Regions from separate parts of the Marinobacter sp. PE14 genome, predicted to be linked through region 1. Evidence: riboswitches for the same ligand, from Rfam matches in the RefSeq annotation. Region 1 holds a riboswitch; the other holds the start of a gene.
What was found. Region 1 has a riboswitch for glycine ahead of ACWJ62_RS06170 (trimeric intracellular cation channel family protein). Riboswitches for the same ligand answer to the same signal wherever they lie in the genome.
Positions count from the first base shown of each region.

Region 2: another riboswitch for glycine. It lies ahead of ACWJ62_RS15335 (D-amino acid dehydrogenase); the one in region 1 lies ahead of ACWJ62_RS06170 (trimeric intracellular cation channel family protein).

Region 1 is NZ_JBQXNY010000002.1:57,169-62,555, forward strand. It holds gene ACWJ62_RS06150 (monooxygenase) at 1-20, opposite strand, end outside; gene ACWJ62_RS06155 (DMT family transporter) at 92-1,006, opposite strand; gene ACWJ62_RS06160 (hypothetical protein) at 1,065-1,394, opposite strand; gene ACWJ62_RS06165 (LysR family transcriptional regulator) at 1,576-2,469, shown strand; gene ACWJ62_RS06170 (trimeric intracellular cation channel family protein) at 2,529-3,146, opposite strand; glycine riboswitch at 3,169-3,267, opposite strand; glycine riboswitch at 3,269-3,354, opposite strand; gene gdhA (NADP-specific glutamate dehydrogenase) at 3,390-4,736, opposite strand; gene rnk (nucleoside diphosphate kinase regulator) at 4,750-5,136, opposite strand.
Region 2 is NZ_JBQXNY010000004.1:388,269-393,655, reverse strand. It holds gene ACWJ62_RS15345 (glycerol-3-phosphate dehydrogenase/oxidase) at 1-636, shown strand, start outside; gene ACWJ62_RS15340 (FGGY-family carbohydrate kinase) at 626-2,185, shown strand; gene ACWJ62_RS15335 (D-amino acid dehydrogenase) at 2,166-3,386, opposite strand; glycine riboswitch at 3,550-3,642, opposite strand; gene ACWJ62_RS15330 (hypothetical protein) at 4,217-5,387, shown strand, end outside.

The sequences.
Region 1 (5,387 bases):
ACCTGAAGCAGAGTTCTCATCGTCTATGTCCTCCTGAGCTCATCGAAGCATCATCATCGCTGTAACCCACATTAATGCAAGCGGGCATCATTTACTGTTCCGGAAGCCAGTTTCCGGATGTTGTCTCAGCTGCCGGACGCCGGTTCAGCAGCAACGCCTGCGCAATGCCCGCCAGAATGATGAGGGCGCAACCGGCCAGCTGGAGGCTATTCAGGCTCTGGTCAAACAGTACCCAGGCAAGCGCAACAACGGTAATGGGTTCCAGATAAGCCAGGGTGCCGAACGTGGCCGCGGGCAGGGACCTCAGGGCAACCACGGCCAGCAGGATGGCCAGGAAACCCGGCAGAACACCGGCAGCAATCAACCACCCCCACTGCGTCCCTGAAATGGCTTCGCCTTCCAGCAGCATCAGAGGCAACATGCACAAAGCACCCGCGAGCATCTGGTAACCACTGCGACTGAAAACATGAACACGGTCATCAATGGAGCGATTGGCTAACATAAACGCCGAGTAACAGACCATGGCGCAGAACGCATAGGCCAAACCGATAGCTTCCTCTGCCCGCCCACTCAGGTTGAAGTTGAACTCCATCATCATGGCGAAGCCCAGCAGCGCGAATCCCACCAATCCAACACTGGCCGAGGTGAGGCGCTCCCCGAGAAAGAAATGAGCCGCCACGGACGCCGTCACCGGTGCCAGATAAAGCACCATAACGGCGTTCGCCATATTGGTGTAATCCATCGCCAGGATGTAAAACATCACGAAACCGGCCAGGAAAGCACCTGTTACCAATACCTTCGTACCGGGCCACATAAAGATTTTGCTGTGTTGCCTGGTTGCCAGCAGATAAACCGCCACCAAAACGGCCCCAATGAAGAGCCGATAGAAGGTAACCGCCTCGGCCCCCACACCCGCATAGACCGAAATGGCACCGATCGTTCCCATAAAAATGGCCGAGAACGCTGCGGACGCTATAAAGACACCAGACCCCGATACTGAATTCATACTACCTCTCTTGTGAAGGGCTTCGAGCTTGTCAGTTCGAAGCCCTTTTTTCCTTTCCTTATGAGCTCGTAACCGCTTCTTTTCGGGCTTTTAATGCCTCGATGGCATCGACCGTCAGCGGGAGCTGGCTGGCCCAAAGAATATCCTCACATTTATGGCCGATAACCCGTTCTACTTTGTTGCCGTGGGCCAACAGTGGCAGTATGTGGCGACGGAAAAACCATCGACGCTTGCATAACCACCACCCTCTGTCTAACGCCCTCAATAACTTATTGGGCGGTGTCGCCGGCATATAAAACATCAGCTCCGGTGGCTCTGGAGGTAGTTCCAATTGACTCGCTTTCTCCCAAGCCTGGAGGGCTTTTTCGATTGGGTTTATTTCGTTCATCGCATGCCTCCGCTTTCATTTTGCTGTTTGGCAAAATTACCCATGCAACTAGTAAGCAATCGTGCCAAGTGATCATTCAGTGCGAGGGTCGCGACCTCTTTTGTTAGCTTGCTACTTCCAGTTGGATCAATCAAACAAAAAGTTTTAGACTGACCGTTCATTTTTATTGAAAGGTGAGCCAATGGAAAGGCAGTCGAGCAGGAACTTGAATCGCGCCGCATTGCCGCTTCTCGACAGCGAGGTGTTGCGAACCTTTGTAACCATCGCTGAATGCGGCAGTTTTACCCGGGCTGCCGAAAAACTATTCCGCACGCCCTCGGCATTGAGCATGCAAATCAAACGCCTGGAGGCCATGCTTGAACAAGCGCTGTTTGTTCGCGAGGCGCGATCCGTGCGACTCAATGCGGAGGGTGAAATGCTCTTGGGCTACAGTCGACGCCTCCTCAAGCTCAACGCCGAAGCCGTTTCAAAATTTTTGGCCCCCACCCTGGAAGGACGCGTAGGCGTGGGAATCACTGACGCGGTAGCAGAACATATCCTACCCAATGTTTTGGCTCAGTTTGCCAGGTCATACCCTGCTGTTCAGGTCGACGTTGCGGTAGGCCATAGCATGGATTTAATCCCAAAACTTGATAAGGGAGAGCTTGATCTCGCCCTCGTGATGGGCGGAGAACCCGGTTCCGCAACACGAGGTGAGGCGATTCTCACCGAACCTCTGGTATGGGTGGGTCGCGAGGATGGCGATGCAGTCCTACGGTCACCACTACCAGTCACTCTGGCGAAACATGGGTGTACATGGCGAAAGATCGCTCTGGATGCTCTGAATAATGCTGGAATCGACTATCGAATCGCCTACGCCTGCGATCACTGCGCAAGCCAGGAGGCAGCCATGATGGCGGACCTCGCCATTACAGCGTTTCCGAAGCGATTGATTCGACCACCTTTCACACGTCTTACTCATGAATCACTGCCACCATTGGCAGATTATCAAGTGATGCTGGTAAAGCGTCCGGGCCGGGACAACGCCAGCGACGTTCTGGCCGAGCACATTACACAAGGGTTTCGCGAGAGATAATTACAAGCCCGCCCATACCTAATTACTCCATTTTTTGCACACAAGAAGCCGAGGTCCCATCACTCCCAGCGGGCCTGGGAATAGCTGAACACTGGCAGCGACAAACGCCAGCGAATGGCGGCCATACGGAGCAGGAGACCCAAGCTGAATGCGGCAAGTAGGGTCACGCTCTCATTCACTCCCTGACGAAGCAGGGTCAGGTACAGAAAAGCGACCACCAGTGAAACACTGGCGTATAGTTCATGACGCAATACCTGTGGGGTCCGGTTGCACATGATGTCGCGGATGATACCGCCAAAAATGCCGGTGGTGATGCCGGCCATCACAACAACGACCGTGTCATAGCCCAGCTCAAGGGCAACATTGCAACCAATAACCGTGAAGGCCGCGAGGCCTAAGGCATCCAGCACCAGAAACAGCTGATGAAGGTGGCGCATAAAGCGGGCGATCACGATCGTTACCAGTCCGCCCGTGATGGTCATGTAGATATAGCGTGGGTGCTGGGTCCAGGTAACAGGAAAATTACCCAGGAGAATGTCCCGGACAGTTCCGCCACCCAAGGCAGTGAAAAACGCAATAACGGCGACACCAAAGAGATCCATATTTCTCCGCCCGGCGGCGAGTGCGCCCGACATGGCCTCGGCGGTAATGGCAATCATATATATAGAGATGAGCACAGAGGACTCCTGAGTTTCTGCGGCCTCTCCCCCTGTCCCTGATACCTGAGAGTTTACAGAGCCCGGCTCTGCTTGCCCCTTCGGTGGACTGCGTTGGCAGTCGCTCTCCAGACGGCTTTGAACGGTGCCTCGCAGTACCTTTGCCTGAGCGTTTATGGGAGTTTGCGCCTTCGGCGGGGCCAGGGGCCCTCTCTCCTGCGAGAACACATGAGTATAAAAACTTAAGAAGCTGGCGCGCAGGTGTTAAATCACCCCAAACGCCAACATCGCATCAGCCACACGGCAGAACCCTGTTGTGTTTGCGCCAAACACATAGTCTCCTGGCCGGCCGTATTCTTCCGCGGTTTCAAAACAGGAGCGGTGAATTTCGGTCATGATGTCCTTCAGGCGCTGCTCGCTGTAATCAAAACTCCAGGAATCCCGGGAGGCGTTCTGTTGCATTTCCAGAGCACTGGTTGCGACGCCACCGGCATTGGCGGCTTTTGCAGGACCAAACAGGATGCCAGCCTCGCGGAATAACTTCACTGCATCGGGCATGCACGGCATATTGGCACCCTCGGCGACGGCCAGGACGCCATTACGAATCAACGCTTTCGCGTCTGAGTTTGTCAGTTCGTTCTGTGTTGCGCATGGAAGGGCCACTTTGCAGGGCACCTCCCAAATAGATGCTCCGGAAACAAAATCACTGCCATTCTGACGACGAGCCGCATAATCACTGATTCGACCACGTTCGGTTTCCTTGATCTGCCGAACCAGCGCAACGTCGATGCCGGCCGGGTCATAAACGTAACCACTCGAATCGGAACAGGCGACCACCTTGCCTCCGAACTGCTGGACCTTTTCCATCGCGTAGATTGCAACGTTTCCGGAACCGGAGACCACCACGTCTTTGTCCTCAAGGTCTACACCCTGAGCCGCCAGCATCTCACGGACAAAATACACCGTCCCGTACCCCGTCGCTTCCTTGCGGACGCGGGCGCCGCCCCATCCAAGCCCCTTCCCGGTCAGCACTCCGGATTCATACCGATTGGTAAGGCGTTTGTATTGGCCGAACAGGAAACCAAGCTCCCTGGCTCCAACGCCGATATCGCCTGCTGGCACGTCGGTATACTCACCAATGTGCCGATAAAGTTCGGTCATAAAGGATTGGCAAAACCGCATGATCTCGTTGTCAGATCGCCCTTTGGGGTCAAAGTCCGAACCACCTTTGCCTCCGCCAATCGGCATGCCGGTCAGGGAATTCTTGAATATCTGCTCGAAACCGAGAAACTTCACCACGCCCAGATTCACGGAAGGGTGAAATCGCAAGCCCCCTTTGTAGGGTCCAAGAGCCGAGTTAAATTCAACCCTGAATCCACGGTTGATCTGCACTGCCCCGGAGTCATCCACCCACGGCACCCGGAAAATGATTTGCCGCTCGGGTTCACAAATGCGCTCAAGCAGCTTCGCTTCCTTGTACTCGGGATGTTTCTCGATGACTGGCGATAGTGATTCCAGGACCTCCAACACTGCTTGGTGAAACTCAGGTTCCGCTGGATTTCTAAGGACGATCTGCTCGTACAGCTCGCCAAGGGTGCCTGTTTGATTCATGCGTTTTCCTTGTTCAGTTTGCTTGAGTTACTTCAATGATTTTCAGACGAAGCTGCTTCTTGCCGGCGAATGGCCAATCAATACGGTCCCCTACCCTAAGACCCAGGAGGGCGGCACCCGCTGGAGCCAGAACGGACACACATTCCTCGTCTGCCTCTCGCTGACTCGGGTAAACGAGCCTCATCGTGTACTCCGCGTCGTTACTTTCATTTTTAAAATGGACCAAGGAGTTCATGGTGACGGTGCCGGTAGGCAGATTCGCGGCATCAACCAGAGTTGCTCTATCAAGCTCGAGCGCAAGCGCCTGGGCAGCTTCATTGCCATGTGACTGTTTCTCCAACATGGCGGATAAACGATCAAAATCCTGTTCCAACACATAAATAGCTGGACGTTCAGACATACCGATTCCTTGAGGCTTGAAAGCCAAGAATAAGTTAAAGGATGTGTTCAGAGGGTCTCGCCGAATTCGACGATTCTTCGACGAATTCAGCGAAAGGAATGGCGAATACGGCGCAGCCCGGCAGCTAGAAGTGCTACCGTTGAGTAGAGAGAGTGAATGACATGAACACCGGTTTTCATTTAAAAGTTCAGTGGCCCCAAAAATAATGTTAGGAAGCTAAATTAGCTCAGTTTACGAAGAAAAGAAACGAT
Region 2 (5,387 bases), on a different contig from region 1:
CCCATTACCCGAAGCGACATCCTTTCAACCTGGGCCGGCGTGAGGCCGGTGGTAACCGATGGCACGGGTAAGGCGCCGTCCAGGGAAAACCGGGAACACGCACTTCGGGTGGATCGGGGGCTGGTCAGCATTGCCGGCGGCAAGCTCACCACATTCCGGGTCATCGCCCGCGAGGCCCTCACCCGGGGGCTTGGCGATGACGCCAGCAAGGTTCTGCGGCCCGCATCCAAACCGGTGTTTCAGGGCACAGAACACCCCTCAAGGCCAGCCGCCATTAGCCACCAGTGCTGGCAGCGACTGCAGGGGTTCTATGGGCCCGAGCTTGATCAACTGCTTGCTTCGGGCCCACTGGAGCCTGTCACTCCGAATCAGGCTTCCGACCTGCTCTGGGCGGAGCTCTGCTGGGCGTGCCAGAGAGAAGATGTGCAGCATCTGGACGATTTGCTTCTGCGCCGAACACGATTGGGCCTGGTGCTGCCGAATGCCGGCCAAGCCCTTCTCCCGGAGATTCGCAACCACTGCCAGCCCCTGCTTGGCTGGGCTGATCAACGGTGGGAGGAGGAACAGGCCCGTTACCTGGCTATGTACCATGGCGCCTATTCACTGCCACCCGGGGAGGCCTCCGATGCCGGTTGAGCCTTTAATCCTGGCCATCGATAACGGCACCCAGAGCGTGAGAGCCTTGCTGTTCGATACCCGGGGCAACCTGGTCGGCAAAGGCAAGCAGGAAATCGAGCCCTACTTCTCGAGAGAACCAGGCTGGGCCGAGCAGCACCCGGACTATTTCTGGGAGCAGCTCGGGGAAGCCTGCCAATTGCTCTGGAGCTCCACAGACGCGACACCGGATCAGGTTGCCGGCGTTACCGTGACCACCCAGCGCGGCACCGTCATCAACCTGGATGAAGATGGACAGCCTCTACGCCCGGCAATCATCTGGCTCGACCAGCGCCATGCAAGGGTCGAAGGCCCCGTCAAAGGGCCCTGGGGATGGCTGTTCAAAGTTGCCCGTCTGGAAGACACCATCAACCGGTTCCGGGAAAAAACCCAGGCCAACTGGATCGCCCAGAATGAACCCGAGATCTGGGCCAAAACCCGGTATTTCCTGTTGCTGTCCGGCTATCTCAACTACCGACTCACCGGGGAGTTCCGGGACTCAACCGGAAGCCAGGTAGGATACCTGCCCTTCGATTACAAGAAACACCGCTGGGCCGGCCGGCGGGATTTTAAATGGCAAACCATGCCGATTGAGCCATCCATGCTTCCTGAGCTTGTGGCACCCGGCGAAAATTTGGGCCATCTGACCGAGGAAGCCCGCGTGCACCTCGGCCTGGAGAAACGCCTGCCAGTTATCGCCGCTGCATCGGACAAGGCCTGCGAGATTCTCGGCTCCGGCGGGCTGACGCCAGAGGTCGGCTGCATGAGCTATGGCACCACCGCCACCATCAACACCACCAGCCAGCGTTACGTAGAGCCGATCCGGCTGATGCCGCCCTATCCGTCTGCATTACCCGGTCACTACTCGACGGAGGTGATGATCTACCGGGGTTTCTGGATGGTGAGCTGGTTCAAGCGGGAGTTCGGGCTAAGGGAACAGAAACTTGCCGAGGAACGAGGTATCGAGCCGGAAGCGCTGTTCGATGAACTGGTTCAGGCGGTGCCACCCGGATCAATGGGCCTGATGCTGCAGCCCTACTGGTCACCCGGCGTACGCCAACCGGGGCCGGAAGCCAAGGGTTCGATCATCGGGTTCGGAGACGTTCACACCCGTTCCCATATTTATCGTGCGATTCTGGAGGGTCTTGCCTACGCGCTCCGGGAAGGAAAGGAAAAAATCGAAAAGCGAAGCGGCGTGAAGATCAGGAAATTGCGAGTAGCGGGCGGCGGCTCCCAGAGTGATGCCGCCATGCAGCTAACCGCGGATGTGTTCGGATTACCGGCCGAGAGGCCTCACACCTATGAGACCTCCGGGCTAGGCGCCGCCATCGATGCGGCTGTAGGGCTAGGGCTGCATCCGGATTTCGACACAGCCGTGGCGAAGATGACCCGGGTTGGCGACGTCTTTCATCCCAACGATGAAACCCGGGCTCTTTACCAACGGCTGTATTCCGAGGTTTATCTGAAGATGTACCCCCAGCTGCAACCCCTGTACCGGAAAATCCGGGAGATTACCGGCTATCCCCGGTAACACTCTCCGCGACCAACTCAGCGGTAATCGCAGAAAGCGTCCAGCCCAAGTGACCGTGACCGGTGTTGTAGAATACGGTCGGCAGGCGACCGGGCCCAACCCTTGGCATCATGTTCGGAAGCATCGGGCGCAATCCTGCCCAAGGAACGACCTTGCGAGTGCAGACACCGGGGAAGCACTGCTCAACCCAACGGGTTAGCGGGCGAATCCGGTCATCCTTGATATCGCGGTTGTAGCCGCTGAACTCGGCGGTACCGGCAACCCGGAAACGGCCATCGCCAAGGCGACTGGTTACGATCTTGGTGGCATCATCCAGCAGGCTGACCGTTGGAGCGGCTTTCTGTGAGGCCTCGTCGTCCAGCTCCACGGTAATGGAGTAGCCCTTCACCGGGTAGATATTCACCCGGTCACCCAGCTTTTTAGCCAACCCGCGACTGCCAACACCCGCACAAATCACCACGCCATCAAAGGTATCGCGGGTTTGTTCTTCGCCATCGTGCGCGGTGACCCAGGCATTGCGCTCGTCTGCGCTCAGTTCAGTAACCGTTTGGCCGTAGCAGGTTTTAACACCAAGCCTCTGAATGGCATCGGCCAGGCCGTTAGTGAACTTGTGAATATCACCAGTGGAATCGCTCTCGGTGAAAAAGCCGCCGTAATAGTTGCCTGCCAGCGTCGGTTCGATGGCCTTCATTTCTTCCGGAGTCACCGAACGGCGTTCAAGGCCGCCAGCGGCCAGCAGGCGCGATACCTTTTCAGCGTGGTCAAACCCGGCTTTGTCCCGGTAGATGTGCAGGATGCCCTGCTTCTTCAAATCGAAATCGATGCCCTCTTCCTGCGCCCAGGCAAACAGGTGATCGCGGGCAGCAATGGCCAAACGCGCGGTTTCCGTGGTGTTTTTCTCGTACTGGGGAATGGCGGCCATGAACTCGGCAAACCAGCTCAGCTTGTGCCAGGAAGGCTTCGGGTTGACCAACAGTGGCGCGTCCCGGCGGGACATCCACTTGATGCCTTTCACAACAGTCTGCCAGTTGTTCCAGACTTCGGCGTTAGAGGCGGAGAGCTGTCCACCATTGGCAAACGACGTTTCCATCGCCGCATAGCGGTGCTTTTCGTAAACCGTAACATCTAGCCCGCGCTTGGCGAGAGTATAGGCCGTGGTAATACCGGTGATACCACCGCCAATTACTGCGATTCGCTTCATTCCAAACTCCGTGAGCGCCCAGGGTTTCCTCTCTGCTCGAAATGGCAGAAAGCACCCCTTCCGTCACGGGACCTGAGAGATTCACGGGCCGTTTCAGCGAAACCGGCCGCTTGCTCCTTCGGTGTGCCGACTGACGCGATTGTCGACAACTCTTCGGAAAGTATTCATGTCAGCGGTCCTTTTGCCTGAGAGTTTCCGGGGCAGTTGCTCCTTCGGCGCTGATCGCAGGGGATTCAGTCTCTCCCGCAGACATGTCTGATTGGTAATAATCGCCAATCAGCATTAGCAAACATAGCAAATAACCGGGGGGCATGAAACTACTGCTGCTTTCTCGGAAATGTGACGAAAAGTTGATCAATGTCAGACAATCCAGCACCAGACATATACTACGCTTATATGTACAGAACCAGATCGTCTGAGGTAGCCGCAGCGACATGGGCGCTCCACCAGGCTGTTATCCGGCGATCACGTTCTGTCCGGATTTTCCGTTGCCGTCTCCGGCGCATGCTTTCAGGAGTTTGTTTATGTTTCCTAAAAAACAATTAAAGAACCTGGTAACACCAGCACTAGTGGCCTCAATGGCCTTCATGAGTGGGTGCGATCTCAATGGATCAAGCTCAAATTCAAGTTCAAGCACCAGTCCAGGTACAACCCCCTCGACGGAGGAACCGGAAATTTCTGAAAAAGTACTCGACAGTGCGGCCTCTTTCCTGGGCGCGGCAACTGGTAAAGAAGTACCTTTAACGATTGATTCCGTCGTATTTGTAAACTCCGCACTGGGACTCAACGACGTTCCGACAGATCCGAAAAACCTGTACGGCGATCTCTGGATGGTGGTACGTGACGAATACGGTGTGCCGGTATTGGACGGCAATGGCTGCGTCCAACCGATCGCATCCGAAACCGTAACCTGGCCCGATGGCACTGAACACGACACCGTACCGATGGTCGTTGAAGAGTTCGATGACTCCGAGCTGGACTTTGCCTGTACGGTAGTAGAAGGCTATGAAGCCTATACCATTGAGCTGGAAATCGGGCGCCTGAACATGATCAGGACCGTTACCCAGAATCCAAAGGTTTTTGCCAGGGCACTGGCCGAGGCGATCGACAACATCAACGCCTCAACTGCGATCAAAACCGACCCCGCCGGGAGACTGGTAATGATCACGGAAGTTGATGGAGAACTGGTTGAGAAGACCATAGACTCACCCCGGGAAAATCTTGCGCTCTATCACGCACTCCTCAAGGAAGGACGCATCGCGGGTTATGGCCCCGAGGGCCGCGAAGGCGGCCAGGTGGTTCCGCCGGAATGGAAGGAAATCCGCGATGACCTCGAACTGGGCGACCTTTCCTATCTGCGCGACGGAACCCCCGGCCGTACGGCTGGTGTGAGCCTGCACGAAGGGTACGCAGATCTTTCGAACATGACGCATAACCGGATGACCGATTACGTCACCCAGTTTGTTTCCTATGTTCAGTACATCGATTCAGGCTCGAGCTGCCTGTACGAAGATCGAGTTGCCAATGCGTGGAGCCGTATATTCGACATGGAAGACTACTACGGTGAAAACATTGCCGGCTTCACAACGCATGCCGACGATGCCAGACGGACCATCGTCTTTACCCATGATGTCATTCAGGACATGCCTGAAACCCCGCTGGAAACCCTCCCTCCCAACAGCTTTGACCTGATGCATGCTGCGGCGGCATTCCTCGGCGGCGCATCCAACAAGGGCGTGCCACTGACCGTAGATGGCCTGGTTTTCCTGAACACAGTGCTTGGACTGAACGAGGGCGTTGAATTCACCTACAAAGGCGAGGTATTCGGCGATCTCTGGCAGCTGGAGCGGGATGAAAATGGCGTACCCGTCCTTGACGAAAACAATTGCCCACAGCCGATCTCGGTGAACGGGGGCTTTGTTCCCATGGAACTGGACGAAACCGGAGAATGCATCATAGTGGCCGGATTTGAGGATGACGTCATCGAGTTGGAACTGGGAC